One region of the Streptomyces sp. IBSBF 3136 genome, then DNA from elsewhere that is predicted to be linked to it. Evidence: riboswitches for the same ligand, from Rfam matches in the RefSeq annotation. Region 1 holds a riboswitch; the other holds the start of a gene.
The links. A riboswitch is a leader RNA that binds a small molecule or an ion and turns the genes downstream of it on or off. The one in region 1 is predicted to bind S-adenosylmethionine.

Region 1 (14,562 bases):
AGCCGCCCGCCTCGCCGGTGGTGACGGCGGCGATGCCCCGGTAGTTGGAGGCGGGCGAGCCCAGCAGGGCCGCCATGCCCGACAGCGAGCCCGGGACGAGGACGACGACCCGGCGCGTCCAGCGGGTGCCCCACTCCTGGGAGACGGCCGGCACGGCGCGGTCCGCGAGCCGGGCGTACTCGCGCAGGTCGGCGGTGCTCCGGCCGGTCCCGAGGACCAGGCTGTGGGCGCCCTTCACGGCGGACACCGCGCCCTGGTCCCACAGCTGCTGCCCGGCGCCGCCCGCCGGCTTGTCGGCGGTGACGTACCACCCGCCGTCGGCGGTGCGGCTGAGCGCGAGGGTGCGGGGGACGCTGACCGAGGACCGGTCGTAGCCGGCGATCCGGTAGCGCAGCTCCGCGTCGGCGGTGGAGCCCGTGCCCGCGCGGTGCACGGCCGTCACCCGGTAGCTCCAGGAGGCCAGCGGCAGCGCGCGCAGCCGGACGTAGCCGGTCCGGGTGCCCGTGGTGCCGTACGCCTTCTCGTCGTGCCCGAGCAGGGCCGCCGACCGCCGGTCGAGCACCCGCTGCACCTCGGCCCGCGCCGAGTCCGCCGCCGTCCGCCCGCCGCAGCCGGACAGGGGCGGTACGAGCAGCAGGCAGAGCCCCGCCGCCGCGGCGCGCCACACCCGCCGCGCGCGCCCCGCCCGTCCGCCGTGAGCCATTTCTCGATCGTACGGCGCCGGGCCGGACGTCAGGGGCGGGTCACGGAGGAGACCGGCATCATCCCGACCGGGTCGTAGCGCACCGGCGCACCCGGGTAGGGCGCGTGGATCACCTGCCCGTTGCCGACGTACATGGCCACGTGGCTGGCGTCGGAGCGGTAGACCACCAGGTCGCCCGGCCGCGCCTGGGACAGCGGGACCCGCCGGCCGGCCAGCCGCTGCTCCTGCGAGGTGCGCGGCAGGTGGATGCCCGCGTGCGCGTACGACCACTGCATCAGGCCCGAGCAGTCGAAGCCGGAGGGGCCGGTCGCGCCCCACACGTAGGGGCGGCCCAGGGCGGAACGGGCGGCGGCCAGGGCGGCCGCCGCACGGGCGTCGGGCGCTGCGGAGCCGGTCAGGTCGGCCAGGCCGGGCAGGTCGCCGCGGCCGGCGCGGGAGGCCCGGCCGTAGGCGGCGCGGTCGGCGGCGGGCAGGGACTCCAGCAGCCGGCGGGCCCTGGCGAGCTTGCGCTCCACGGTCCGCTTGTGCGTGGCGACCGCCTTGCGGCTCTGCTCCAGGGCGGACAGCTTGTCCTCCGCCTCGGCCCGCTCCTGGGCCAGTTCGCGCAGCGCGGACCGCAACTCGTGCAGCTGCCCGGCCTGCTGGGCACCGATGCGGTCGAGGGTGGCCGCCTTGTCGAGGTAGTCGCCGGGGTCGTCGGAGAAGAGCAGGGCGACGGTCGGATCGATGCCGCCCGAGCGGTACTGGGCGCCTGCCAGCGAACCCAGCCGCTCGCGCAGGGAGTTGACGCGCTGCTGCTGGCGGGCGATGTGGTCCTGGGCGTCCCTGACCTCCCGGCGCAGGGTGTCGGCCCGTTCGTCCGCCTTGTCGTAGGCCTGGGTCGCCCGCTCGGCCTCCTCGTAGAGGCGGTCCACCTCGGCACGGGTGCCGTCGTGCGGCGCTGCGTCGGCCGGTACGGCGCCGAGTGCGGCGGCCGCGGCCGACAGCGCGCACAGGGCGGCGCCCGCGCCGCGGTTGAACCCGGACGGTGGAAGACGGCGATGGGACCCCATGGCAGTCCTTCTGCTGGCGGACGGAGGACCGTTCCCCGGCGCCGGGGACGGGGAGGCCCCAGCGCCGGGGAAACGCGCCAGACAGTAGCCGTGCGGACGGCCCCCGGCCAAAGACCGCGGCGTCAACACACACTGACGCCCCGCCGGTGACGCAGGTCAACGGCGGGGCGTGGAGTCAGTTCCGGTTCACCGGATTCGCCCGTTCGGGCGCTTCCTGGCCGGTGTCGCGGGGCTCAGATGCGGACGCCGAACTGGAACGGCATGTTGCCCATCGCCTCGTAGCGGACCACGGCACCGGTGTGCGGCGCGTGCAGCACCTGGCCGTTGCCCGCGTACAGGCCGACGTGGTGCATGTCGCCGTAGAAGATGACCAGGTCGCCGACCTTGAGGTCGGACTGGTTGTAGATCCGGGTGCCGGCGTTGGCCTGCGCCTCGGAGGTGCGCGGTATGGAGACGCCGGCCTGGGCGTAGGCCCAGGAGGTCAGGCCCGAGCAGTCGAAGGAGGACGGGCCGGTGGCGCCGTAGACGTACGGCTTGCCGATCTGGCTCTGGGCGGCCGCGAAGGCGGCCGAGGCGCGTCCGGAGGCGGGCGGGGCGTCCTTGAGGTCCACGCGCTCGGTGGAGGAGCGGTTGGCGCGGGCCTGCTCGGCGTCGAGGGCCGCCTTCTCCTTGGCGGTCAGGGTGTTCAGGAGCTTCTGCGCCTCGGCGAGCTTGCCCTGGACTTCCTTCTTCTTGTTGCCCAGCTCGGTGCGGGTGGCGGCCAGGTCCTTGAGCTTCTCGGTGGCCTCGGCGCGCTCCTGGGCGAGTTCGCGCTGTTTGTCCTGGATCTTCTTCAGCGCCTCGACCTGCTGGCTGCTCAACTGGTCGAGCGTGGAGGCCTTGTCGAGGTAGTCGTCCGGGTTGGAGGACAGGAACAGCTGCACCGAGGGGTCGATGCCGCCCGAGCGGTACTGGGCGGTGGCCATGGAACCCAGGCCGTCGCGGAGCTTGTTGAGCTCCTGCTGGCCGCGGGCGACGTTGTCCTGGATCGTGGAGATTTCCTTCTGCAGCTTCTGCTGCTTCTCCTTGGCCCCGTTGTACTTCTCGGTGGCCTGCTCCGCCTGCTCGTAGAGCTTGTCGACCTTCGCCTTGACCTCGTCCTTGCCGAGCTTCTCGCCCGGCGCGGCGTCGGCGGCGTTCGCGCTGAGCGCGACGGCAGCGGCGGCTGCGGTGGTCAGCACGGTGACACGCGTGCGGCTCGGCTGCTTGGGTCGACGATGGGACGCCACTGAGGACGAACTCCTTCTTGTGAGTGATCACCCGTTCGGAGGTTCGAGGCCAGACCCTAGTGACCTCGCTGTGATCACTTCAAATCCTCGCGGCAAAAAACCCGTCACGCAATGCATTCTTTGCACTTAACTCACGTGCGGTGATGCCCGATTGACACTACGTTGCGTGACGGTTCGGTCAATTCGGGCATTGCATATGCGCGTTGCACGTTCAGGACAGTCGCTTCAGAAGTACCGCAGAGGCGACGGGACGGGCACCCGCCCGGGCGACCCCGTCGGCCACCTCCCGATCGGTCGACGCGACGATGACCGGACGGCCCGGCGGCTCCGCGCGCACGAGCTGACGGATCAGCTCGTCGGCCGTGACCCCCGGCTTGGAGAACAGCACCCGCACCCCGCGCGGCGGCGCGAGCAGCACCGGCGCGGCCAGCTCGGCGCCGTCGAAGACACACGTCACCTCGGCCCCGGTCTGCGCCGCGAGCGCGGAGAGCTGCCCGAGCAGGCGCAGCCGCTGCTTCTCCAGCGGCATCTGCGGATAGCCGGTCTTGGTGACGTTGTAGCCGTCGACCACCAGATGCGCCTGCGGCAGCGCGAGCAACTGGTCGAGGATGGCGGGGTCGTTCTCGGAGAGCGCCCGGGCCGCGATGTCCTTCGGGGTCATGCGCCCCGGCTCGACCGCGTCCACGGTCTCCGCCGGGCGCATCGACACCGGCGGCAGGGCGAGTTCGCGCCTGAGGCCCTGGGCGGCGTCCAGCAGGGTGTCCAGCAGCAGCCGTACCCGCATGTCCTCGACGCTGCGGCCCTCGCGGACCGCCCGGCGGGTGGCCTCCAGCGCCGCCTCGGCCTCGCCGAGGCGTGCCTTGAGCCGTCTGCTCTCGCTCTCCGCGACCGACACCTGCGCGGCCCCCTCGGCGCGCACGGCGTCGATCTCGCCGTGCACCCTGCGCAGGGCCGCCTCGCCGCGCTTGACGTCACTGAGGGCCGCCCGGAGCTTGCGGTGCAGCGCCTCCGCCTCCCGCTTCGCCGACTCCAGTTCGGCGCGCAGCCGTTCGGTCTCGGTCCGGGTCTGCTCCCGGGACCGGTCCAGTTCCGCGCGCATCCGCTCCAGTTCGGCCCGGCTCTCCTCGTCGGCCCGCTCGGCGTCCGCGCGCTGGGCCTCCTCGCCGGCCGCGGTGACCAGCTTCACCCAGCCCGCCGGGCGCAGAACATAGGCCGCGGCCGCCACGTCGAGCGGATCCGCGGCCGGGGGCGGCGAGCCGGAGTCGAGGGCGCCGGAGAGCTCCGGCTGCGCCTCTCTGAGCTTCTCCCCGATCCGCTGCCGGAACAGCGCCTCGGTCTCCAGCGCGGCCGCCATCGCGTTCCCGGCGAACTTCGCCCGCCGGGTCGGGGTGAAGCGGGCGTACTGTCTGAGCTGGGCGGGCAGTTCCGCCATCGTCAGGCCGCCGAAGCCGTCCGAGACGATCTGCACGACCCGCCGGCGCACACCGTCGGGCAGCGGACGGTCAAGCACCTCAGCGGTGCCGTCGCCCGGCCCCCCGCCTGCGGTCTCCACCATCCGTCACACCCCAATACCTGTACGGGGCCCGCTCCGCTCAGGAGCCGGCGCCCGGCCTGTCCACGAGTTCCACCTGGTCCACCGCGTTGCACCAGCGGCAGCGGACCGACTCGATGGTCTCACTGACCACCTCGCGCTCCTCCACGTTCGGCTCGCCCGCGAGGTCGAGGTGGACGTACTCGACGACCTTCGACGAGCGGGTGACGTCGAAGCGGGTCAGATTGCCGCAGAGGGTGCAGCGCCATCGCGTCGTGGCGGTCGGCAGGGGAACCGTCATCGTGCCTGTTCGCTTCCTTCTCGGGTCGGTCCGCGCCGCTCCACGACGCGTGTGGCTCGTAACCCTACGGCCTGCCGGGTCCTCGCCGCCCGTCCGTCCACGGCGGCGAGGCGGTCTGTCAGGCTGCGTCCCGTTACGTCATGCTCTGTAGTCATGATCAGCACGTGGGGCACGGCGGCCGGCAGGACACTCAGGGCGGTCCGGGGCGCCTCCGCACCCACCACGTACACCCTCATCGTCCTGTGTTCCCTGCTCTTCGTCCTCGGACCGGCCTCGGGGCTGACGGTGGCCTACGGCGCCGGGGACGCCCTGCTCGCCGCGCAGCGGGCGTACTTCCGGCACTGGGGCGTGGTGCCGGCCGACCTGTTCCACCGCCCGGTCCGGGAGGCGCTCACCCCGGCCACCGCACTGTTCGTGCACGGCAGCTGGGTGCATCTGCTCGGCAACATGCTCTTCCTCTTCGTCTTCGGGATCATGACCGAGGAACGGATGGGCCGGGTCGAGTTCACCCTCTTCTACGTCGGCTGCGGATATCTGGCCCTGCTGGGCTACGCGGCCGCCAACGCCGCCTCCGAGCAGTCGCTGGTGGGCGCCTCCGGGGCGATCTCGGCGGTCCTCGGAGCGTTCCTCTACCTTTTCCCCCGCGCCCGTGTGACCAGTCTCCTCCCCTTCCTGTTCTTCCTGCCGATGCGCTTCCCGGCCTGGGTGGTGCTGCCGTTCTGGGCGGCGCTGCAGTGGCTCGCGGCGGGCAGCTCCGGCTCGGGGCCCGGGGTGGCCTATCTCGCCCACCTGGTCGGCTTCGGCCTCGGCTTCGGCTACGCGTGGCTGCGCTACGGACGGGAGCGGGGCCGGGGCAGGGGCTCCGCGGCGGCGGTGGTGGCGGACGGAGGGGCGACTAGAGTGAAGTCCGCAGCGGCTCCGGCACCTGAGGGAGAGAACCAGTCGTGATCACCGCGATCGTCCTGATCAAGACCAGCGTGGACCGGATCCCCGAGATCGCGGAGCAGATCGCCTCGCTGGACAGCGTCAGCGAGGTCTTCTCCGTCACGGGCACCTACGACCTGATCGCCATGGTCCGGGTGGGGCAGCACGAGGACCTCGCCGAGGTCATCCCCGGCCGGATCAGCAAGATCCCCGGCGTCGAGGGCACCGACACGCATGTCGCGTTCCGCACCTACTCACAGCACGACCTGGAGGCCGCGTTCGCGATCGGGCTGGACAACTAGCCCGTCACGCCGACAGGGGCAGGGGGGCGGGCGCGGCCGCCCCCCTGCCCCGCTCGCCCGGAGCCGTCAGACGGCCGGGACGCAGCGGCCGTCCTCGGTGCGGTACCGCCACTTGGCGCCGTCCCTGACCAGTTCGCGGACCGCCCGCACGAAACGCTCGACGTGCTCGTCCGGGGTGCCCGCGCCGAAGCTGACCCGGATGGCGTTCAGGGACTTCTCGCCCGGCGCGGCCTCGGGGGCGCCGCACTCGCCCTGGGTCCCCGGGTCGGCGCCCAGCAGGGTGCGTACCAGCGGGTGGGCGCAGAACAGGCCGTCGCGGACGCCGATGCCGTACTCGGCGGAGAGCGCGGCGGCGAAGTGGGAGCTGTTCCAGCCCTCGACGACGAAGGAGATCACGCCGACGCGCGGGGCGTCGTCGCCGAAGAGGGAGAGGATCCTGACCTGCGGCACCTCGGCCAGGCCCGCGCGGACCGTGTCGATCAGGTGCTGCTCGCGGGCGACCAGGGTGTCGAAGCCGGCCTCGGTGAGCGCCTTGCAGGCGGAGGCGATGGAGTAGGCGCCGATGACGTTCGGCGAGCCGGCCTCGTGCCGGGCGGCGCTCTCGTGCCACTCCACGGCCACTCCCCCGTCCTCGCGCCGGCTGACCTTGCGGCTGGCGCCGCCGCCCGCGAGGTAGGGGGCGGCCGCGGCCAGCCAGTCGGCGCGCCCCGCCAGTACGCCGGAGCCGAACGGGGCGTACAGCTTGTGGCCGGAGAAGGCGACCCAGTCCACGTCCAGTTCCCGTACCGACACCGGGTGGTGCGGCGCGAGCTGGGCGGCGTCCAGCACGATCCGGGCTCCGTGCGCGTGGGCCGCGGCGGCCAGCTCGCGCACCGGCCACAGCTCGCCGGTCACGTTGGAGGCGCCGGTGACGCAGACCAGGGCCGGGCCCTGGGGCGCACGGTCGGCCAGCGCCCGCTCCAGGGTCTTGACGGCCTGCCGCGGGGTGCGCGGGGCGTCGAGGAAGGTGACCTGGGCGTCCCGCCAGGGCAGCAGGGAGGCGTGGTGCTCGGTCTCGAAGACGAAGACCTGGCAGTCGGCCGGGAGGGCGCGGGCGAGCAGGTTCAGCGAGTCCGTGGTCGACCGGGTGAAGACCACCTGGTCGGCCGGACGGCAGTCGAGGAACTCGGCGACCGTGCGGCGGGCGTTCTCGAACAGGTCGGTGGAGAGCTGCGAGAGGTAGCCGGCCCCGCGGTGGACGCTGCCGTAGTACGGCGCGTAGGCGGCCACGTCGTCCCAGACGCGCTGGAGGGCGGGGGCGCTGGCCGCGTAGTCGAGCGCGGCGTAGGTGACCTCGCCACCGGTGACGAGCGGGACGGTGACATCCCGTCCCAGAACGGGCAGCGGGGCACAAACGGACTGGTCGGCGGCAGCGGTGAGGACAGACATGGGGAGCTCCCGTGAGGACGTACGGCGCGGCGCGTACGGAAGGAAAGAAGAAGGGTGTGCGGAGGCGGGGCTCGGCGGCCCTATCGCATTCGCTTGCTCACGGAAGGCTCCTCGACGACCAGGACCCCTGGTTTCTCGAGGGGTCCGCGCTTGCCGCGGACCTCGCTGCCCACGACCTGGTCCTCACCCGGGGCACCCCGCCACGGACGGAGGGTTGCCGGACAGTCGGCCGGGGCCTCATGACTGTCACTCATGACCTGGTACGGGAACGTACGCGAAGTGATCGGCGCCCCGCAACCCGAGTCCGGATCGCGGGACGCCGACCGGTCGCCTCCGGACAGGCCCTAGGAGGCGTTGCTGGCGGCCACCCACCGCTCCAGCGTCCGCTTGGCGGCGCCGGAGTCGAGGGACTCGGCGGCCTTCGCCATGCCGGCGCGCAGCTGGTCCGCCAGAGGCGCGTCGCCCGGCGTGAGGGCGACCAGGGCCGCCGCCGAGTTCAGCAGCACGGCGTCCCGGACGGGGCCCCGCTCGCCGTCCAGCAGGCGCCGGGCGACCTCGGCGTTGTACGCCGCGTCGGCGCCGCGCAGCGCTTCCACGGGGACGAGGTCGATGCCGACGTCCCGGGGGTCGAAGCGCTCCTCGGCGACCTTGCCGTCGCGGACCACCCACACCCGGGAGGTGGACGTGGTCGTCAGCTCGTCCAGGCCGTCGTCGCCCCGGAACACCAGGGAGGAGTTGCCGCGCTCGGCGAGCACCCCGGCCACGATCGGCGCCATGCGCGGGTCGGCGACCCCGACCGCCTGGGCGCGCACCTTGGCCGGGTTGGTCAGCGGGCCGAGCACGTTGAACGTGGTCCGGATGCCCAACTGGCCGCGCGCCGCGGCGACATGACGCAGCGACGGGTGGAACTTCACCGCGAAGCAGATGGTGATGCCGGCCTCGTCGGCGACCTCGGCGACCCGCTTCGGGGTGAGGTGCAGATTGATCCCGAGCTTCTCCAGCACGTCGGAGGAGCCGGAGGCGGAGGACGCGGCGCGGTTGCCGTGCTTGACCACCCGGGCTCCGGTGCCGGCGACGACGATGGACGACATCGTGGAGATGTTCACCGTCTTGGCGCCGTCACCGCCGGTCCCGACGATGTCGACGGCCGGGCCGGGCACCTCGATGACGTTGGCGTGCTCGTACATGGTCCGCACGAGGCCGGTGATCTCCTGCACCGTCTCGCCCTTGGCCCGCAGGGCCACCATGAACCCGGCGATCTGGGCGTCCGTCGCCTCCCCGCGCATGATCAGGTCCATGGCCCAGGCGGTGTCGTCGGCGCAGAGGTCGTGGCCGTCCAGCAGGCCGTTCAGCAGGACGGGCCAGGAGCGGCCCGCCGCGGTGTCGCCTCCAGCGGGGGTCACAGCGTTCATCTGACGCTCCTGGTGTCGTGAAAGAAGAGTGTGGTGCCACCCTATCCAGCCCCGGACAGGGCGAAGGGCCCCGTCCGTAAGCCGGACGGGGCCCTTCGTCGTGGCGTGGCGACGCCGGGATCAGTGGTGGCCGTGGCCGCTCGTGATCTCCTTGTACTCCTCGACGGTGGGCTTCGGGATCTGGTTGTCCCCTCCGTAGTAGGAGTGGCTGAGCTTGGCGCGCAGCTTCTCGGCGGACGTCACCTTGCGCTCGACACCGTTCTCGTCGACCGTCTCACCGATCTGGGCCGGCTCGTACTGGTGGTGAGCCGTGAGGGTGTGCAGCGCCTCCTGGCTGAGCGACTCGTGCACCTCGATGAACTCGCCGTGCGGCAGCCGCTTGATGATGCCGGTCTCGCGACCGTGCAGCACCTTGTCACGGTCGCGGCGCTGCAGACCCAGGCAGATCCGCTTGGTGGCGATGAACGCGAGGACCGGTCCGGCGAAGAAGGAGATCCGGACGAACCAGGTGACGTCGTTGATCGACAGGTGGAAGTGGGTGGCGAACAGGTCGTTGCCACCACCGACCAGGCCGACCATGTACACGGTCACCCAGGCCGCACCGAACGCGGTACGGGTCGGGGCGTTGCGCGGACGGTCCAGGATGTGGTGCTCGCGCTTGTCGCCGGTGACCCAGGACTCCAGGAACGGGTACAGCGCGATGACCGCCAGGACGAGACCGAAGAGCACCAGCGGGATGAACACGCCCAGGACGAGCGTGTGACCCCAGAAGTTGATCTCCCAGCCCGGCATGTAGCGGACCAGACCCTCGGCGAAGCCCATGTACCAGTCGGGCTGGGCGCCGGTGGACACCTGGTCGGGCCGGTAGGGGCCCATGGCCCAGATCGGGTTGATCTGGGTCACCGCGGCGATCGCCGCGATCACACCGAAGACCAGGAAGAAGAAGCCGCCCGCCTTGGCCATGTACACCGGCAGCAGCGGCATGCCGACGACGTTCTTCTCGCTCTTTCCGGGACCCGCGAACTGCGTGTGCTTGTGGTAGAAGACCAGGATCAGGTGGCCCACCATCAGGCCGAGCATGATGCCCGGCAGCAGCAGGATGTGGATCGAGTAGAACCGGGCGACGAAGTCGTGACCGGGGAACTGACCGCCGAAGAGGAAGAACGAGATGTACGTTCCGACGATCGGCATCGACAGGATGGCGCCCTCGGTGAAGCGGACACCGGTGCCGGAGAGCAGGTCGTCCGGCAGCGAGTAACCGGTGAAGCCGGTGAACATGCCGAGGACGAACAGCAGGAAGCCGAACAGCCAGTTGATCTCACGCGGCTTGCGGAACGCGCCGGTGAAGAACACGCGCATCATGTGCACGAACATGCCGGCGAGGAAGATCAGCGCGGCCCAGTGGTGGATCTGCCGGATGAGCAGACCACCGCGCACGTCGAAGGAGATGTGCAGGGTCGAGTTGAACGCCTCGGACATCAGCTGTCCCTGGAGCGGGACGTAGCTGCCGTGGTACTCCACCTCGTTCATCGACGGGTGGAAGAACAGCGTCAGATAGACACCGGTCAGGATGATGATGAGGAAGCTGTACATGCAGACTTCGCCCAGCATGAACGACCAGTGGTCGGGGAAGATCTTCCGCATGTTCGACTTCGCCAGGGAGTAGATCCCCAGCCGGCCGTCGGCCCAGTCGGCGATCCGCTCGCCGGCCGGCGCCTTGCCGCGTCGCTCGTTGTTCTCGTTGGTGCTCATCCGCGCTCCCAGAATGCAGGACCGACGGGCTCCTCGAAGTCGCCGAGCGCCTGGAGGTAACCCTCGTCGTTCACGCCGATGCGGAGCTGCGGCAGGGCGTGACCGGCGGGGCCGAAGATCACTCGGGCACCGTCGGAGAGGTCGAAGGTGGACTGGTGGCACGGGCACAGCACGTGGTGCGTCTGCTGCTCGTACAGGGAGATCGGGCAGCCGACGTGGGTGCAGATCTTCGAGAACGCGACGATGCCCTCGTGCGACCATGCCAGCTCGCGCTTGTCCTTGATGTTGTCCGGCTGGATCCGGATGATCATCAGGGCGGCCTTGGCGATCTCGTTCTGGAAGTCCTCCTGGGTCTCTTCCAGTCCCTCGGGCTTGGCGAAGGTCAGCGAACCGACGGCGACGTCCTCGGGACGCAGCGGCTGGTTCGTGTTCATGTTGACCAGCAGCTTGCCCTTGGCCCACAGGGTGTGCCGCAGGGAGGTGCCCGGCAGCGGACCGAGGTCGCGCAGCAGCATGAGGCCGGAGAGCGGCACCAGGGTGAGCGCGCCGAACATCGTGTTGCGGATCAGCTTGCGGCGGCCGAGGGCCGACTCCTTCGCGCCCTCGCGGAAGTCGGCGTGCACCTGCGCGCGGACCTCCGGCGGGGCCTCGATCGGGTGACGCTCGGCGGCGACCTCCACGTCGGACATCAGGGTGCGGGCCCAGTGGACCGCGCCCGCGCCGATGCAGAACAGCGCGACACCGAGGGTCAGGCCGAGCGCGAAGTTCAGCGCGCTGACGTGCCCGATCGGGAAGACGAAGATCGACTTGTCGTGCGGGATGGACACGTACGAGACGATGAAGCCGACCGTGGCCAGCATCGACACCGTGAACAGCAGGGCGACGACGCGCTCGGACCGCTTTGCGGCACGCTCGTCGATGTCCTGGATCCGGGGCTCGTGGGGCGGCAGCCCCGGGTCCGCGAACGGGTTCTCCTCGTCCGCGACGCTCACGGCGCCGTGCGCGTGGCCCTGCTCAGCGGGCAGGTTCTCTTCTGGAATGTCTTGGCTACTCATGACTTCTTGGCCTTTGCGGTCCGAGCGGCGACCCAGACGGCGACCACGATCAGCGCGCCGAGACCGAAGATCCAGGCGAACAGACCTTCACTGACCGGCCCGATGCCACCCAGCTCCATGCCGCCGGGGTTGGTCGTCTGGTCGCTGTCCACCGCGTGCAGGTACGCGATGATGTCCTTCTTGTTCTTCTCCGTCAGCGTGGTGTCGGGGAAGGACGGCATGTTCTGCGGGCCCGTCTGCATGGCCTCGTAGATGTGCTTCGGGTCGACGCCTTCCAGCGTCGGCGCGAACTTGCCCTTGGTGAGAGCACCACCCTTGCCGGTGAAGTTGTGGCACTGCGCGCAGTTGGTGCGGAACAGCTCGCCGCCCTTGGCGATGTCCGCGCCGTCCGGGCCGTACTGCTCCTTCGTCGGCACCGTGGGACCGGCACCCAGCGAGGCGATGTACGCCGCGAGCTTGTCGATCTCGGCCTGGGTGTAGATGTTCTTCTTCTTTGGGACCTGCGGGCCCTGCGAGGTGGCGGCGGGCATGCGGCCCGTGCCGACCTGGAAGTCGACCGCCGCGGCGCCCACGCCGACCAGGCTGGGGCCGTCGGACGAGCCCTGGCCACCGGTGCCGTGGCAGCTGGCGCAACCGACCTCGTAGAGCTTCTTGCCCTCCTTGATGGTCAGGGACTGGGAGGATTCATCGGCCTGGGCCTTGCTCGCGGGCGCGAACGCGGCGTACAGCCCCCCAGTGGCCGCCAGCGCGAGGAGTAGGACGACGACCGCCGCCAGCGGATGGCGTCGTCGTGCGGAGAGCTTTTTCACGGATTACCCCGGTGTCAGGATCTTCTGCGTCGATGCTTCTGGATGTGCGGGAGCGGTCCCGGCTACTTGATCAGGTAGATCGTGGCGAAAAGGCCGATCCAGACCACATCGACGAAGTGCCAGTAGTAGGACACGACGATGGCCGCCGTCGCCTGCTCGTGGGTGAACCTCTTCGCCGCGTAGGTGCGGCCGAGGACCAGCAGGAAGGCGATGAGGCCGCCCGTCACGTGCAGGCCGTGGAAACCGGTGGTCAGGTAGAACACCGAGCCGTACGGGCCGGAGGACAGGGAGATCCCGTCCTTCTTCACCAGCTCCGTGTACTCGTAGATCTGACCGCCGATGAAGATGGCACCCATGATGAAGGTGAGGATGAACCAGCCACGGAGCTTCTTCACGTCCCCGCGCTCGGCGGCGAAGACGCCGAGCTGACAGGTCAGCGAGGAGAGCACCAGGATCGTGGTGTTGGTCGCGGAGAAGGGCACATTGAGCGCGTGCGCCTGCTCCGCCCAGTACGCCGGTCCGGTCACCGACCGGAGGGTGAAGTACATCGCGAAGAGGGCCGCGAAGAACATCAGCTCGGAACTCAGCCAGATGATGGTTCCGACGCTGGTGAGGTTCGGCCGGTTGACCGACGGGTGCGCGTGCCCGGTTTCTACTGTCGTTGCTGTCGCCACGACCGACATTATGTCGGTCGCTTATCCCGCCCTCACTCCGGGGGGTGCCGTTCGGAGTGTTGCTGCCCGCCGAACCGGTGTTGACGTGGTGTTCAGGGGAGTAACATCCGGCCCGAACGGCCCTGCCCGTACGACGCCGACGTCTCGGAGGACGCATGCAGCCGACCGCCACGGTGCTGGTGTACAGCGACGACTCCAACACCAGGGAGCAGGTGCGGCTGGCCTCCGGCCGCCGGCCCGCCCCCGATGTCCCCCAGGTCGAGTTCCTCGAGTGCGCGACGCCCGAGGCCGTACTGCGCGAGCTCGCCAAGGGCGGCATCGACGTCTGCGTGCTCGACGGCGAGGCCGTGCCGATGGGAGGCATGGGGGTGTGCCGGCAGATCAAGGACGAGGTGTTCAACTGCCCGCCGGTGCTGCTGCTCATGGGCCGCCCCCAGGACGCGTGGCTGGCCACCTGGAGCCGGGCCGACGCGGCGGTGACCCTGCCGGTCGACCCGGTGGAGTTCGCCGCCGCGCTGGCCGCCCAGCTGCGCCGCAAGAGGCTGCTGAGCGCCTAGGAAAGGCCGTGACGCGCGAGGACGCGCGGCGGAGGCCCGGCAGGGCCCCGTCGCGCGTCCTCGCGCGCCGTGCGGCGTTCACACCGCCGTGGGCTGCAGGCGCAGGGCGTCCTGGGGCGCGGGGCCGTCCGGGGTGCCGTTGCCGAGCGCGCTGCCGGCGCGCCACTTGTTCCAGTCGAGGTTCCAGTCGCCGAAGCCGTTGCCGAAGGGCTCCATCGGGTCGCCCTCGGAGTTGACGACCCTGACGATGTCGCCCTCGTGGATGTGGTCGAAGAACCACTCGGCGTTGGACGTACTCATACCGGTGCAGCCGTGGCTGACGTTGGCGTAGCCCTGGGAGCCGACGGACCAGGGGGCGGCGTGCACGTACTCGCCCGACCAGGTGACCCGGGTGGCGTAGTACACCGGAAGGTCGTAGGAGTCGGAACTGCCCTCGGCGATGCCGACGGTCGTACCGCGCATCCGTACGAAGTACTGCTTCTCCAGTACGACCTTGACCCCGTTGCGGGTCTCGAAGCCGGGCTTGCCGGTCGTGACGGGGACCTGCTCGACCTCCTTGCCGTTCTCGTAGAACGTCAGCTGGTGGGTCGAGGCGTCCGTGACGGCCTCGATCCGGTCCCCTGTGGTGATCTTCACGGACTTGGCCTTGCCGCCCCACAGCCGGTCGCTGATGCGCACCCCGTCCAGGTTGCTGTGCACCTGGATCGTGGCGTGCACGGGCCAGTAGTCCTTGGGGCGGTAGTGCAGTTCCTTGTCGCTCACCCAGTACCAGGAGCCCTGGACGGCCGGCACGG
Region 2 (14,562 bases), on a different contig from region 1:
CGCCGACGGCGTCGTGGGCGCCCTCGGCTACGAGATGGCGGCCGTCAACCTGGTGCGCCAGGACGGCGATCTCGTGGTCGCCGCCTTCTCCGGCAACTCCGCGGCGGAGTCCCTGATCACCGGCCGGGTCGGCTCCCGCGACTCCTGGGACCGGCGGCTGAACATGGGCGAGCAGTGGGGCGACCTCGTCTTCATACCGCACACCGAGGGCTGGGTGCTGGACGACGACGACGTCCCGCAGTGGTACACCGACGGGCCCGCCCCCCGCTTCGAGGACGAGTGGCACCCCTCGGACCGGCTCTTCGCCCCGATGTACACGCCCGGTGTGCAGGGCGGCTCCTCCGGCGAGCTGCTCGGGGTCATATCCGTCGACCGCCCGCGCAACGGCCGCCGCCCCGGCGCCTGGGGCCGCGAGGCCCTGCAGATGTACGCCTTCCAGGCCGCCATCGCCATCAGCAACGCGCGTCTACGTGCCAATATGCAGCGCGCCCTGGTCCGCCTGGAGCGGGACCAGCAGGCCCTGCGGGCCAGCGAGGAGAGCTTCCGGCAGGCGTTCGAGTACGCCCCCTCCGGCATGGCCATCGCCGAGATGGGCGGCGACCAGCACGGCCGGATCCTGCGCACCAACGACGCCCTGTGCCGCCTGCTGGGCCGCCCCGCCTCCGCGATGCGCCGCTACTCCTTCTCCGACCTCGTCCACCCCGAGGACATCGGCACCCTGCTGCGCACCTCGGCCGAGGGCGGCCGCGCGGAGCTGCGCCTCGGCCGCCGTGACGGCAGCTACGTCTGGGTCAGCCTGCGCAACTCCGTCGTCGCCGACGCCGCCGACGGCCCCCGCTTCCTGCTCACGCACGTCGAGGACATCGAGGAGCGCAAGCGCCGCGAGCTGCAGCTCGCCCACCGCGCCTCCCACGACTCCCTCACCGGCCTGCCGAACTCCGCCGAGCTGCGCTCGCGCCTCTCGGCCCGCCTGTGCCGCCGGCAGGCCCAGCCGGGCGTCCTGGAGTCCCTGGACGCGGCCTACGGCGGCCACCCCGCCTTCGACGCCCCCACCGGGCACGGCTTCGACTTCACGCAGGGCGGCGAGGCGTTCGAGGGCTTCGACCACCACGTCCACACCATCGCCCCCGAGGACGGCCGTGACGACGGGACCAAGGGGCTCGCGGTCCTCTTCTGCGATCTGGACGGCTTCAAGTCGATCAACGACAGGTTCGGGCACAACGCGGGCGACGCCGTCCTGATCGAGGTCGCCCGCAGGCTCAGCGGGGGTGTGCGCGACGGGGACACCGTCGCCCGGCTCGGCGGCGACGAGTTCGTGATCCTCGCCGACGGACTCGGCAAGGCCGACGCCCAGGACCTCGCCGTGCGCCTGCGCAACGAGATCATCCAGCCCATCCGCGCCGAGGGCCGGGCCGTCCGGGTGGGCGCCAGCTTCGGTATCGGCTGGGCGCACTGCGGCATGACGGCGGACGAAGTGCTGAAGTCCGCTGACGAGCGGATGTACGTAGAGAAACGATCTCGTCCCAAACAGCACCGGCGTGCGGGTTGATCCCCAGGTCAGTGAGCTGATGCGAGGTGACTCACCCGTTTGGGGCAGCCGGAGCGGGTAGGCTCGCCATTCCACACGCGTATCGCATCCGCCCGCACCTGTTGAGGAGTACCAAGGGATGACGCCCGGCGACAACGGCGCGAGCACGCCCGAGGACGAGGACCCGTTCGGCTACCTGTACGCCGACGGACAGGCCAGAGGAGCCCAGCCGCCGTCCGGTGGCTACGGTGGCTACGGCTACCCGAACTCGGTCAGCAGAGTGCGTGCGGTCGGCGAGCGCACCTACGGCGGCGCGCCGCAGACGGCCCCGTACGGCCAGCAGCAGACCGTCCCCCAGCAGGGCGCCTACGGCCAGCCGAACGCCCACTACCAGGCGCCCGAGACGCTGCCCGGCGGTGCTCCGACGGGCCGGCAGCCGGGTCCGTCCGGCGGTGGCGGCGGCCGGCGCGGTCCCAACACCAAGGGCCTGCTGACCGGTGCGATCGCGGTGGTCGCCGTGGTCGTCATCGGTATCGGCGTCGCGATGCTCAACGACAACTCGGACGACAAGTCGGGCAGCCAGGCGGGGGCCTCCCCGACCCAGTCGCAGAGCAGCGAGCCGAGCGCGTCGAGCAGCACCTCGGCGGCGCCGGGCGAGCTGCCGAAGACGGACGCCAACGCGCTCCAGCTCACCGGCGGCGCGGTCAAGGACTCGAAGTTCCAGGGCGCGGAGGCCGCGGGCGGCACCTACGTGGGCGGTCTGAACACGGTCGGCTCCTCGGTGACCTGGACGGTCGACGACATCCCCGAGGACGGCCCGTACACCCTCTTCGTGAACTACAGCGCCACCGGCGGCGACCCCCAGTCGATGACGGTCACCGTCAACGGCAAGGAGTTCGGCACCAAGCTGGGGATGAAGAACTACCGGCACGCGGCCGACGGGGACTTCGCCAAGGGCTGGACCACCTCCTACGTGTGGCCGACCCTGAAGAAGGGCTCCAACACCATCGCCGTCTCCTGCCAGGCCGGGGACAAGTGCAACGTCCTGCTCGACCAGATGTGGCTCAAGAAGGGCCAGGTCCAGCGGGACGGCTAGGGCCTGCTGCGAAAGTGGCCTCGTCGCCCGGAGGGCGGCCGTGCCGGGCGTCGCACGGCAGAGGACCACTTTCGCAACAGGCCCCAGGGCCCGGAGGACAGGCCCCCCGGCCCTAGGCCGCGCTGACCACTCCGGTCACCGCGACCCGGGCGCTCAGGTCCTCGTAGGCGGCGGCGTCGAACTCGCCCGCGGCCGGTGCCCGTACGGTCGCCGCCGACAGGGCGACCGCGCGGGCCAGCCGCTCCGGCCAGGAGAGCCGCTCCACGAGGCCCGACAGCAGTCCCGCGACCGCCGAATCGCCGGCGCCGGTCGGGTTGCCGTGGACGCGGGCGGGCGGGGTGGCGCGCCAGCGGCCCTCGGGGGTCGCGGCGAGCAGGCCCTGCGGGCCGAGGGAGGCCACGACCGCGTGGGCGCCCCGGCGCCGGGCGTCCTGGGTCGCGCGTGACGGCTCGTGGGAACCGGTCAGCTCGGCCAGTTCCTCGGCGTTCGGCTTGATGATGTCGGGGCGGGCGGCGACCCCGCGCCGCAGCGGCTCCCCGCTGGTGTCCAGCAGCACCGGGACGCCGACGGCACGGGCGGTGCGGACCAGGCCCGCGTAGGCGCCCACCGGGACGCCCGGCGGCAGGCTGCCGGACAGGGCGACCGCCGAGGCGGTGGGCAGGAGTGCGTCGTAGCGCTCGAGGAAGGCCACCCACTCGGCCGGCTCGATCTGCGGGCCGGGCTCGTTCAGCTGGGTCGTGTCGCCGGTCAGTTCGTCCACCACGGCGATGGTGCGGCGGGTGGGCCCCGCGCACGGCACCAGCGCGTCGGTCACCCCAGGCACGCCCGCGAGCCGTTCGCGCAGCACCTGTCCGGTTGCGCCGCCCGCGAAGCCGGCGACCGTCACCTCGTGGCCGAGCGCGGCCAGCACCCGGGCCACGTTCACGCCCTTGCCGCCCGGCCGTTCGGTGACGTCCGAGACGCGGTGCGAGGCGTGCGGCCGCAGGGCCCGCACGCGATAGGTGATGTCGAGTGCGGTGTTCAGTGTGACCGTGAGGATCACCCGGGCCGACCTCCCCTCGAAGTGGCGTCGCCATCGGTCGCCGGGGCCCTGATCATGCCAAAGAGACGGCGGCCGGCCCAGTGCGCGGGTCGGCCGCCGTCCTCGGACGCCCGGACGGATCAGGGCAGTTGGGGCGCGACCACCCATTCTCCCTGCCGCATCACGCCCTTGAGGTCGAAGTCCGCGTCCAGCAGCACCAGGTCGGCGTCCTTGCCCGGCTCCAGGGAGCCGACACGGTCGGACAGGCCGAGCAGACGGGCGGGGTTGGCGCAGAGGGCGGCGACCACGTCCTGGACCGGCAGCCCGTCGACGGTCACCGCCCGCTTGAACGCCCGGTCCAGGGTGAGCGTGGAGCCCGCGATCGAACCGCCCTCGACCAGCCGCGCCACACCGTCGCTGACCTCGACCTCCAGCGGGCCGAGCAGGTAGCGGCCGTCGCCGCGGCCGGCCGCGTCCATCGCGTCGGTGATGAACGCGACCCGGGAGGCGCCCGCGTGATGGAACGCCAGCTCCAGCGCCGCCGGGTGCAGGTGCACGCCGTCGTTGATGAGCTCGACCGTGACCCGCTCGTCCTCCAGCAGCGCGGCGATCGGGCCGGGGGAGCGGTGGCCGAGGGTCGGCATGGCGTTGAAGAGGTGGGTGGCGACCGTGGCGCCCGCGTCGATCGCCGCGACCGTCTGCTCGTAGGTGGCGTCGGTGTGCCCGATCGCGGCGATCACGCCGTGCTCGGCGAGCAGCCGTACGGAGTCGACACCGCCCGGGAGTTCGGTGGCGAGGGTGACCATCCGGGCCTTGCCGCGGCCCGCGTCGATCAGCTTGCGCACCTCGGCGGGGTCCGGGTCGCGCAGCAGCTCCTCGGAGTGCGCGCCCTTGCGGCACGGGGAGATGAACGGTCCCTCGAAGTGGATGCCGGCGATGTCGCCCTGCTCGGCCAGCTCGCTCAGCAGCCCGGCCTGGGTGACCAGCAGGTCCATCTCGTCGGTGACCGTGGAGGCGACCAGGGTGGTGGTGCCGTGCAGCCGGTGGGCGCGGACGGCCTTCAGCACGTCGTCCACGGTGCCGGAGAAGGAGGCGCCGCCGCCGCCGTGGTTGTGGATGTCGACGAAGCCCGGGACCAGCCAGTGGCCGCCGACGTCGAGGACCTCGGCGTCCTCGGGGGCCGCACCCGCGGCCGTCGTGCCGCCGGTGTCCGCCGCCGTGGCCTGCGTGATCTTCGTGCCCTCCACGACCACGCGCCCGTCGTCCACCACGCCGGTGGGCAGCACCACCCGAGCACCTGCGAGAACCAAGCTGGGAGCCATCAGGCGGTTACCTCCGAGGGGTCGGTCGTGGGGTCGGTGGAGTCGAGGAGATCCCGGGCGAGCAGTCCCGCGCCCAGGCAGCCGGCGGTGTCACCGAGGGCGGCGGGGACGATGGACGGCAGTTTCTGGAAGGTGACCCGCTGCCGGACGGCGTCCCGCAGCGGTTGGAACAACACTTCCCCCGCCTCGGCCAGGCCGCCACCGATGATCAGCGTGCGCGGGTCCAGCAGGGTGAGCGCGGTGACCAGGCCGTCGGCGAGCGCGTCCACCGCGCCCCGCCAGATCCGGACGGCGTTCGGGTCACCGGACATGACGGCCTTCGCGCAGTCGGCGGCGTCCGCGTCCGGGTCCCCGCAGGACGCGGCCCACGCCTCGCTGACGGCGGACGCGGAGGCGTAGCGCTCCAGGCAGCCGTGCTGCCCGCAGGGGCAGGCGGTGCCGCCGGGCCGTACGACGACGTGCCCGATCTCGCCGGCGAACCCGTGCGCGCCCGACTCCACCCGGCCGTCCACGCCGATGGCGCCGGCGATCCCGGTGCCGAGGGCGACGAACAGGAAGCGGTCGGCGCCCTTGCCGGCGCCGATGCGGCCCTCGGCGAGTCCACCGGTGCGTACGTCGTGGCCGAGCGCGACGGGGATGCCGAGCCGGTCGGTGAGCCGGGCGCGCAGGGGGACGTCCCGCCAGCCGAGGTTGGCCGCGTAGACGGCGGTGCCGTGCTCCTCGTCGACGATGCCGGGCACCGCGATGCCGGCCGCGGCGGCCGGCTCGCCGTAGCGCTCCCGGCCGTACGCGTGCAGCTCGGCGGCGAAGGCGAGGATCGTCTCGACCACGGCGCCGGGGCCGCGCTCGCGGCCGGTGGCCCGGCGGGCGCGGTGCAGCAGCGCGCCGTCGTCGCCGACGAGGGCCGCCTTCATCCCGGTACCGCCCACGTCCAGGGCGATGACATGTCTCACGGGAGACAGTGTGGCCCGCGGACCCATGAGAGGTCTAGTCCACTCACGTGGTGTAGACCTTATGTGTCCACATGTTGAACGGTCAGACAGCAGGGTTGGGGCTTTGACGGTGCGTCGGCGTACGGCAGGAACGATCGCGGTGGTGTCCGCACTGGGCATGACGGCGGTCCTCGGCGGCTGCGGGAGCACGGGCTCCTCCGACGTGACGCTCAGACTCGTCGCCGCCGACTACGGCGACTCGGCGGCCAACAGCTCGAAGAAGTACTGGGACAAGCTGGCCGCCGCCTACGAGTCCCGGCACCCCGGCGTCAAGGTCGAGGTCAGCGTCTACTCCTGGAACGACGTCGACCGCAAGGTCAAGGCCATGGTCGACGCCGGGCACGCCCCCGACCTGGCCCAGATCGGCGCCTACGCCGACTACGCGGCCGCGGGCAAGCTGTACCAGGTCTCCGACCTGCTCTCCATACGCACCCAGGCCGACTTCCTCTCCCAGCTCGCCGACGCGGGCCAGTGGAAGCACGTGCAGTACGGCATCCCCTTCGCGGCCTCCACCCGGGTGCTCTTCTACAACAAGACCCTCTTCGCGCGGGCGGGCATCACCCCGCCCACCACCTGGGCCGAGCTGGCGTCCGACGCCAAGGCGCTGCGGGACAAGGGCGTGACGTACCCCTACGCGCTGCCGCTTGGCCCGGAGGAGGCCCAGGCCGAGACCATGCAGTGGCTGCTGAGCGGCGGCTACACCGACAACGGCGGCAACGGTTACACCGACGACATCGGCACCTACACCATCGACTCCGCGCAGAACGTCCAGACCTTCACCTGGCTCAAGGACGAGCTGGTCGACAAGGGCCTGACCGGCCCGGTCGCGCCCGGCAGGCTCAACCGCGCGGACGCCTTCAACGCCTTCGCCGACGGCCGCGTCGGCATGCTCAACGGGCATCCCGCGCTGATCCAGCAGGCCGCCAGGAAGGGCGTGCGCTTCGGCATGGTCCCGATGCCGGGCCGCGACGGCACGGCCAAGGCGTCGATGGGTGTCGCCGACTGGATGATGGGCTTCAAGCAGAACGGGCACGCCGCAGAGATCGGCGACTTCCTCGACTACGTCTACGAGCGGAAGAACGTCCTCGACTTCTCCCGCGCCTACGGACTGCTCCCGGTCACCGACTCGGCGTCCACCGCGATGTCCCAGTCCGACGTGGCCGCGGACAAGAGCCTGCGCCCCTTCCTCGACCAGCTCCCCACCTCCCAGCTGTACCCCGTCGGCAAGACCTCCTGGGCCGCCGTCAGCGCGGCCGTCAAGAAGGACATCGGCCAGGCGGTCGCGCCCGGCGGCAGCCCCGCCGGGGTCCTGACCCGCCTGCAGTCGGCGGCGACGGCGGCCGACAGCAGCGACGCGAGCTGAGCCGGCTGTCGGTGCCCGGCGCTACGGTGGCCCCCATGGAACTGGGCAGCCGCGAGAAGGCCATCCTCGCGCTGGAGCGCCGGGGCTTCACCGGCCCCGGCGCCAAGGAACGGGCGATACGCGAGGAACTGGGCCTGGCGCCGGTGCGCTACTACCAGCTCCTCAACGCGCTGCTGGACGACGAGCGCGCGCTGGCGCTCGACCCCGTGACCGTGAACCGGCTGCGCCGGGTGCGCGAGGCACGACGGTCCGAGCGCTGACCTTCCCCGGACCAGGCGTGACCTCGGCCCCCGCTGGATAGTGTCGCTGTATGGACCTTCTGCCGACCCCGGCGACCCAGGCCGGACGGGACGGGCTCGCCGCGCTGCTCTCCAGAGCGCACACCGCGGTGATCGGCCTCGACTTCGACGGCACGCTCGCCCCCATCGTGGCCGACCCCGAACAGGCCCGCGCCCACCCGGACGCCGTGCCCGCGCTCGCCGCGCTCGCCCCGCGGGTCGCCTCCGTCGCCGTGGTGACCGGCAGACCGGCCGCCGTCGCGGTGCGGCACGGCGGCTTCGCGGACGTGCCCGGCCTTGAACACCTCGTCGTCCTCGGCCACTACGGCGCCGAGCGCTGGCAGGCCTCGACCGGCGAGCTGACCGCCCCGCCGGCGCACCCCGGCGTGGCCGCCGTCCGCGCCGAGCTGCCGGGCCTGCTGGAGCGGGTCGGCGCCGGGCAGGGCATCTGGATCGAGGAGAAGGGGCGCGCGGTCGCCGTGCACACCCGCCGTGCCGACGACCCCCAGGCCGCCTTCGAGGCCCTGCGCGTCCCCCTCACCGACCTCGCCACCCGGCACGGCCTGATCGTGGAGCCCGGCCGGCTGGTCCTGGAACTGCGCCCGCCCGGCATGGACAAGGGCGTGGCCCTGCTCGACCACGTCCGCGCCACCGGCGCGGGAGCCGTCCTCTACGCCGGTGACGACCTCGGCGACCTCCCCGCCTTCGCGGCGGTCGAGAAACTCCGCTCCGACGGCGTACCCGGCGTGCTGGTGTGCAGCGGCAGCGCGGAGGTCACCGAACTGGCCGAGCGGGCGGACCTCGTCGTGGACGGGCCCGAAGGCGTCGTGGGACTGCTGCGCGGGCTGGCGGCCCGGCTCGGCTGACTCAGCCGTCCAGGGCCGCCAGCTGATCCAGGAACCAGCGGGTGGGCGGCAGCGCGGTGGCCGCGGCCGCGAGCCGCTTGGAGCGCTCCGCCCGCTCGCCCGCCGGCAGGGTCAGCGCCTCGTGCAGGGCGCGCGCCGTCCCCCCGATGTCGTACGGGTTCACCACGATCGCGCTCTCGCCCAGCTCCTCGTACGCCCCGGCCTCGCGGGACAGCACCAGGGCACAGCCCTCGTCGGAGACGACCGGCACCTCCTTGGCGACCAGGTTCATGCCGTCCCGGATGGGGTTGACCAGGGCGACGTCGGCCAGCCGGTACGCGGCCAGGGAGCGCGCGAAGTCGTCCTTCACGTGCAGCACCACCGGGGTCCAGCCGGGCGTGCCGAACGTCGCGTTGATCTCCTCCGCGACCCGCTGAACCTCGGCGGTGTAGGCCCGGTAGACGGCGAGGTCCTGCCGGGACGGGTAGGCGAACGCCACGTGCACCACCCGTTCGCGCCACTCGGGGTGGTCCTCCAGCAGCTCCCGGTACGCCAGCAGGCCGCGCACGATGTTCTTGGACAGCTCGGTGCGGTCCACCCGGACGATCGTCCGGCGCCCCTCGCCGATCTCCGCGCGCAACGCGGCCATCCGTTCGCCCACGTCCGCGCGGTGCGCCCGCTCGCGCAGGAAGTCCGCGTCCGCCCCGAGACCGTGCACCCCGATCCGGGTCCCGGCCGGGACGCCGGACTCGAGGACCGTCCGGCAGCAGTCGGTGAACGCGTCCGCCCATCGCCGGGTCAGGAACGCCGCCCGGTCCGCGCCGAGGATGCCCTCCAGCAGCTCGGTCGCGATGTCGTCGGGCAGCAGCCGGAAGTAGTCCGGCGGGGCCCACGGGGTGTGCGAGAAATGTCCGATGCGCAGGTCGGGGCGGAGCTCGCGGAGCATCCGGGGGGCGAGGGCCAGGTGGTAGTCCTGGATCAGCACCGCGGCGCCCGGTGCCGCCTCCTCGGCCAGCGCCCGCGCGAACGCCTCGTTGTACGCCCGGTACGACGCCCACTGCCGTCGGAAACCGGCGTCGAAGACCGGCTCCAGCGGGGTCTGGTACAGCATGTGGTGTACGAACCACAGCACCGAGTTGGCGATGCCGTTGTAGGCGTCGGCGAACACGGCGGCGTCGATGTCGAGCATCCGCACCCGTTGCCCGCCGGTGTCCTCCACCGGCAGCAGTCCGCCGTCCGCCCGCCGCACCGCCTCCCGGTCGCCGTCGCCCAGCGCGGCGCACACCCACACCGCACTGGCCTCGGAGCCGATGGCCGACAGGCCCGAGACCAGGCCGCCACCGCCCCGTTTGGCGTGCAGTGAGCCGCCCGCGCCGTCGGGGCGCACCTCGTACGAAACCGGTCCGCGATTGGACGCGACCAGCACCTCAGCACCGTGCCTGGAAGCCATAAGCCTCAACCTAGCCCGGCCCGGAAACGCTCAAACGTACGTACCGCCCCGTCGGTTGCGGCGGGGTCCGGATACAGCCGTCCGGCCACCACGCGTTCACGCCACCCGGCGGTGCGTGTACTCCGCGATCTCCGCCATCGGCGGCCGCTCCTCGGTGTCCACCGAGTAGGTGCGCGGCTCGAACCCGTCCGCGCCCCGCTCGAACTGGGTCAGGGACGGGCGGACCAGGTGCCCGCGGGCCAGCCGCAGCTGCGCCGTGCGGTAGATCGCGGCGGCCATCCTGCCCAGCGCCTGACCGTCCTGGTGGCGGTGCTTGCGCACGCCCACGTCGACCTGGGCCAGTGCGTCCAGGCCCACCAGGTGCAGCGCGTCCACCAGCATGCCCAGCTCCACGCCGTACCCGACCGGGAACGGCAACCGCTCCAGCAGCGAGCGGCGGGCCGCGTACTCGCCGCCCAGCGGCTGCACGAAGCCGGCCAGCTGCGGCCAGTGCATGTTCAGCAGCGGGCGGGCCATCAGCTCGGTGACCCGGCCGCCCTGCCCCGCCGTCCGGCCGCCGCCGGGCCCCTCGGGACCGGTGAGCAGCGGACGGTCGTACATGGCCTTGACCAGGTCGACGTCCGGGTCGGTGAGCAGCGGGCCGACGATCCCGGACACGAAGTCGGAGGAGAACTCCCGCAGGTCGGCGTCGACGAAGCAGACGATGTCGCCGCCGGTCACCAGCAGGGAACGCCACAGCACCTCGCCCTTGCCGGGGACGGCGGGGATGCGCGGCAGTATGTCGTCGCGGTGGACGACCCGCGCGCCCGCGGCGGCGGCCACCTCGGAGGTGCGGTCGGTGGACCCGGAGTCGACGACGACGATCTCGTCGACCAGCGGGAGGCGCTCCACGAGGTCGCGGCGGATCACCGCGACGATGTCGCCGACCGTCTCCTCCTCGTCCAGTGCGGGCAGCACGACGGAGACCGTCTGGCCCGTGCGCTGCTTGGCGGCCAGGATCCTGTGCGGCGAGCGGTCGGTCACGGACCAGGAGCGCGTGCTCAGCCAACGCTCGACTTCTTCCAGCACGTCGGTGGCTCCTCACTGTTGTCTCGCGGTTCGGACGACTATCTCAACTGTCCTGGCCTTCGGTTACAGTCTTGAACAACGCCGATGACCATCGCATGTCGGGGATCACCGGCGCCGACAACCACATACAGCTCATCCAGAGGGGCAGAGGGAAACGGCCCGATGAAGCCCCGGCAACCCTCCAGTCGGTACTCGTAGACCAGACCTGATCTGACCGTCTCCGCGAGGCTCCCGGCTAGGGAAGGTGCCAAATCCGTCTCACGGCGAAGTGCGTCGTGAGGAAGATGAGGAGAAAGGGCCTCGCCTCCATGGCTGCGCAGACAGTTGCAAGCACCAGCAATCCCGCCGTCGATCTCGGTCCCGCCGCCGCCCTGAGCTGTCGCGAGTGCGGCCACCGGGTACCCCTCGGGCCGGTGTTCGCCTGCGAGGAGTGTTTCGGTCCGCTGGAGATCGCCTACGACTTCTCCGCGTACGACACCGAGGAACTGCGCCGGCGCATCGAGTCCGGCCCCGCGAACATCTGGCGCTACGCGCCCCTGCTGCCCGTCCCCGCCGACGTGGCCGACAAGCCCAACATCAACCCGGGCTGGACCAAGCTCGTCAAGGCCGACAACCTGGCGCGCGAGCTGGGCGTCACCGGCGGTCTGTACGTGAAGGACGACTCCGGCAACCCGACCCACTCCTTCAAGGACCGGGTCGTCGCCCAGGCGCTGGAGGCCGCGCGCGCCTTCGGCTTCAGCACCCTCTCCTGCTCCTCCACCGGCAACCTGGCCGGCGCCGTCGGCGCCGCCGCCGCGCGGGCCGGCTTCCGCTCCTGCGTGTTCATCCCGCACGACCTGGAGCAGGGCAAGGTCGTCATGGCCGCGGTGTACGGCGGCGAGCTCGTCGGCATCGAGGGCAACTACGACGACGTGAACCGTTTCTGCTCCGAGCTGATCGGCGACCCGGCCGGCGAGGGCTGGGGTTTCGTGAACGTCAACCTGCGCCCGTACTACGCGGAGGGCTCCAAGACCCTCGCGTACGAGATCTGCGAGCAGCTCGGCTGGCGGCTCCCGGACCAGATCGTCGTCCCGATCGCCTCCGGCTCCCAGCTCACGAAGATCGACAAGGGGCTGCAGGAGCTGATCAAGCTGGGTCTGGTGGAGGACCGGCCGTACAAGATCTTCGGTGCCCAGGCCGAGGGCTGCTCGCCGGTGTCGACCGCCTACAAGGCGGGTCACGACGTCGTGCGGCCGCAGAAGCCGAACACCATCGCCAAGTCCCTGGCCATCGGCAACCCGGCCGACGGGCCGTACGTCCTGGACATCGCGCGCCGCACCGGCGGTGCGGTGGAGGACGTGACGGACGAGGAGGTCGTGGACGCCATCAAGCTGCTGGCCCGCACCGAGGGCATCTTCGCGGAGACGGCGGGCGGCGTGACCGTCGGGGTCGCCCGCAAGCTGCTCAAGGAGGGGGTCCTGGACCCGGCGAAGACCACCGTCGTGCTCAACACCGGCGACGGCCTCAAGACCCTCGACGCGGTGGCCGGCACCGGCCTGACCGCCACCATCCGCCCGACCCTGGACTCCTTCCGAGAGGCTGGCCTCGCATGAGCGTGACCGTTCGCATCCCCACCATCCTGCGCACCTACACGGGTGGCCGGGCCGAGGTCGCCGCCGAGGGCGCGACCCTCGCCGAGGTCATCGAGAGCCTGGAGAAGAACCACACCGGCATCGCCGCCCGGGTGCTGGACGACCAGGGCAAGCTGCGCCGCTTCGTGAACGTCTACGTCAACGACGACGACGTCCGCTTCGAGCAGGGGCTGCAGACCGCCACCCCCGACGGCGCCGGTGTCTCCATCATTCCGGCGGTCGCCGGCGGCTGACATTACCTTCGGTAATCGCGGTTACCGATCGTTCATGGAATGGCCTCCTCCGCGAGAGAAACGGAGGGGGCCATTCTGAGTGATTGAGCGCGGTAGAGTTGGGGAACGCGTTCCGGGCCCGCGGGTCGAGAGCCCCGGAATCATGCCGTACGCCCGACGAGAAATGGCCAAAGTGCGTGGGTTCTTTGCGGCTTTTGAGCCATTTGTGGGGCCCGAATTGCCCTGAATTCGCCTGAATTCTCGCCAGATTCCGGATCGGGCGCGTCCAGAATTCTCGTCCGATTGACCTGTTGCAGACGGCAGTTGGACAGATACATTCAGCCGCGGTCGACGCGTTCCGGCGCACGCCCCCGATCAATGGGGGGTGAGGTCTGACCCGGGTCCGCGAAGTGTGGATCTGTGCAAGGGCCAGTAATAGGGGAGTTAGGCATGGCTCAGGGCACCGTCAAGTGGTTCAACGCGGAGAAGGGCTACGGCTTCATCGCGGTCGACGGTGGTGCGGACGTCTTCGTCCACTACAGCGCGATTCAGATGGACGGCTACCGCACCCTGGAAGAGGGCCAGCGGGTCGAGTTCGAGATCTCGCAGGGCCAGAAGGGCCCGCAGGCCGACATGGTTCGCGTCACCGCCTGAACGTTCTTCACGCGAAGGGCCCACACCTCGTCCGGGGTGTGGGCCCTTCGTCCTGTTCGCCCCGGGCTGATCCCCCCGAGGCGCTTGCACTCGCCATGCCCGAGTGCTAATCATTGGCGTTAGCACTCTGAAGGTGAGAGTGACAACGAAGGACCGGGTCGGTGAGGCCCGCAGGCCAAGTGGTGCAAGGAACCACGGGGCCGGCGAGCCGTCCGTCGCGGGCGCGGGCGCGGTCCGAAGGAATCACCCCCAGTCCTGGAGGGACCACTTCACATGGCCAAGATCATCGCGTTCGACGAGGAGGCGCGGCGCGGCCTCGAGCGCGGCATGAACCAGCTCGCGGACGCCGTCAAGGTGACGCTCGGCCCCAAGGGCCGCAACGTCGTCCTCGAGAAGAAGTGGGGCGCCCCCACGATCACCAACGACGGTGTCTCCATCGCCAAGGAGATCGAGCTCGAGGACCCGTACGAGAAGATCGGCGCCGAGCTGGTCAAGGAAGTCGCCAAGAAGACGGACGACGTCGCCGGTGACGGTACGACCACCGCGACCGTGCTCGCCCAGGCCCTGGTCAAGGAGGGCCTGCGCAACGTCGCCGCCGGTGCCAACCCGATGGCCCTGAAGCGCGGTATCGAGAAGGCCGTCGAGGCCGTCTCCGCCGCCCTGCTGGAGCAGGCGAAGGACGTGGAGACGAAGGAGCAGATCGCCTCCACCGCGTCCATCTCCGCCGCCGACACCCAGATCGGCGAGCTCATCGCCGAGGCCATGGACAAGGTCGGCAAGGAAGGCGTCATCACCGTCGAGGAGAGCAACACCTTCGGTCTGGAGCTCGAGCTCACCGAGGGCATGCGCTTCGACAAGGGCTACATCTCCGCCTACTTCGCCACCGACATGGAGCGCATGGAGGCGTCGCTCGAGGACCCGTACATCCTCATCGCGAACTCCAAGATCAGCTCCGTCAAGGACCTGCTCCCGCTCCTGGAGAAGGTCATGCAGTCGGGCAAGCCGCTGCTGATCATCGCCGAGGACGTCGAGGGCGAGGCCCTGTCGACCCTGGTCGTCAACAAGATCCGCGGCACCTTCAAGTCCGTCGCCGTCAAGGCCC

Region 2: linked by a shared signal. The riboswitch ahead of thrC (threonine synthase) and the one ahead of V7E45_RS28015 (aminotransferase class V-fold PLP-dependent enzyme) in region 1 are both predicted to bind S-adenosylmethionine.

Annotation. Positions count from the first base shown of each region.
Region 1 is NZ_JAJSZC010000159.1:2,159-16,720, forward strand. It holds gene V7E45_RS27980 (hypothetical protein) at 1-703, opposite strand, end outside; gene V7E45_RS27985 (C40 family peptidase) at 733-1,755, opposite strand; gene V7E45_RS27990 (C40 family peptidase) at 1,989-3,023, opposite strand; gene V7E45_RS27995 (NYN domain-containing protein) at 3,235-4,578, opposite strand; gene V7E45_RS28000 (hypothetical protein) at 4,616-4,855, opposite strand; gene V7E45_RS28005 (rhomboid family intramembrane serine protease) at 5,009-5,803, shown strand; gene V7E45_RS28010 (Lrp/AsnC family transcriptional regulator) at 5,800-6,081, shown strand; gene V7E45_RS28015 (aminotransferase class V-fold PLP-dependent enzyme) at 6,148-7,509, opposite strand; SAM riboswitch class IV at 7,651-7,767, opposite strand; gene trpD (anthranilate phosphoribosyltransferase) at 7,854-8,921, opposite strand; gene qcrB (cytochrome bc1 complex cytochrome b subunit) at 9,042-10,673, opposite strand; gene qcrA (cytochrome bc1 complex Rieske iron-sulfur subunit) at 10,670-11,728, opposite strand; gene qcrC (cytochrome bc1 complex diheme cytochrome c subunit) at 11,725-12,537, opposite strand; gene ctaE (aa3-type cytochrome oxidase subunit III) at 12,600-13,220, opposite strand; gene V7E45_RS28045 (hypothetical protein) at 13,367-13,768, shown strand; gene V7E45_RS28050 (L,D-transpeptidase) at 13,847-14,562, opposite strand, start outside.
Region 2 is NZ_JAJSZC010000135.1:4,935-19,496, forward strand. It holds gene cdgB (diguanylate cyclase CdgB) at 1-1,549, shown strand, start outside; gene V7E45_RS25715 (carbohydrate-binding protein) at 1,668-2,624, shown strand; gene V7E45_RS25720 (1-phosphofructokinase family hexose kinase) at 2,737-3,666, opposite strand; gene nagA (N-acetylglucosamine-6-phosphate deacetylase) at 3,786-4,967, opposite strand; gene V7E45_RS25730 (ROK family protein) at 4,967-5,947, opposite strand; gene V7E45_RS25735 (extracellular solute-binding protein) at 6,030-7,322, shown strand; gene V7E45_RS25740 (DUF3263 domain-containing protein) at 7,358-7,582, shown strand; gene otsB (trehalose-phosphatase) at 7,633-8,466, shown strand; gene V7E45_RS25750 (alpha,alpha-trehalose-phosphate synthase (UDP-forming)) at 8,468-9,895, opposite strand; gene V7E45_RS25755 (glucosyl-3-phosphoglycerate synthase) at 9,992-10,963, opposite strand; SAM riboswitch class I at 11,093-11,254, shown strand; gene thrC (threonine synthase) at 11,272-12,555, shown strand; gene V7E45_RS25765 (MoaD/ThiS family protein) at 12,552-12,827, shown strand; gene V7E45_RS25770 (cold-shock protein) at 13,257-13,460, shown strand; gene groL (chaperonin GroEL) at 13,734-14,562, shown strand, end outside.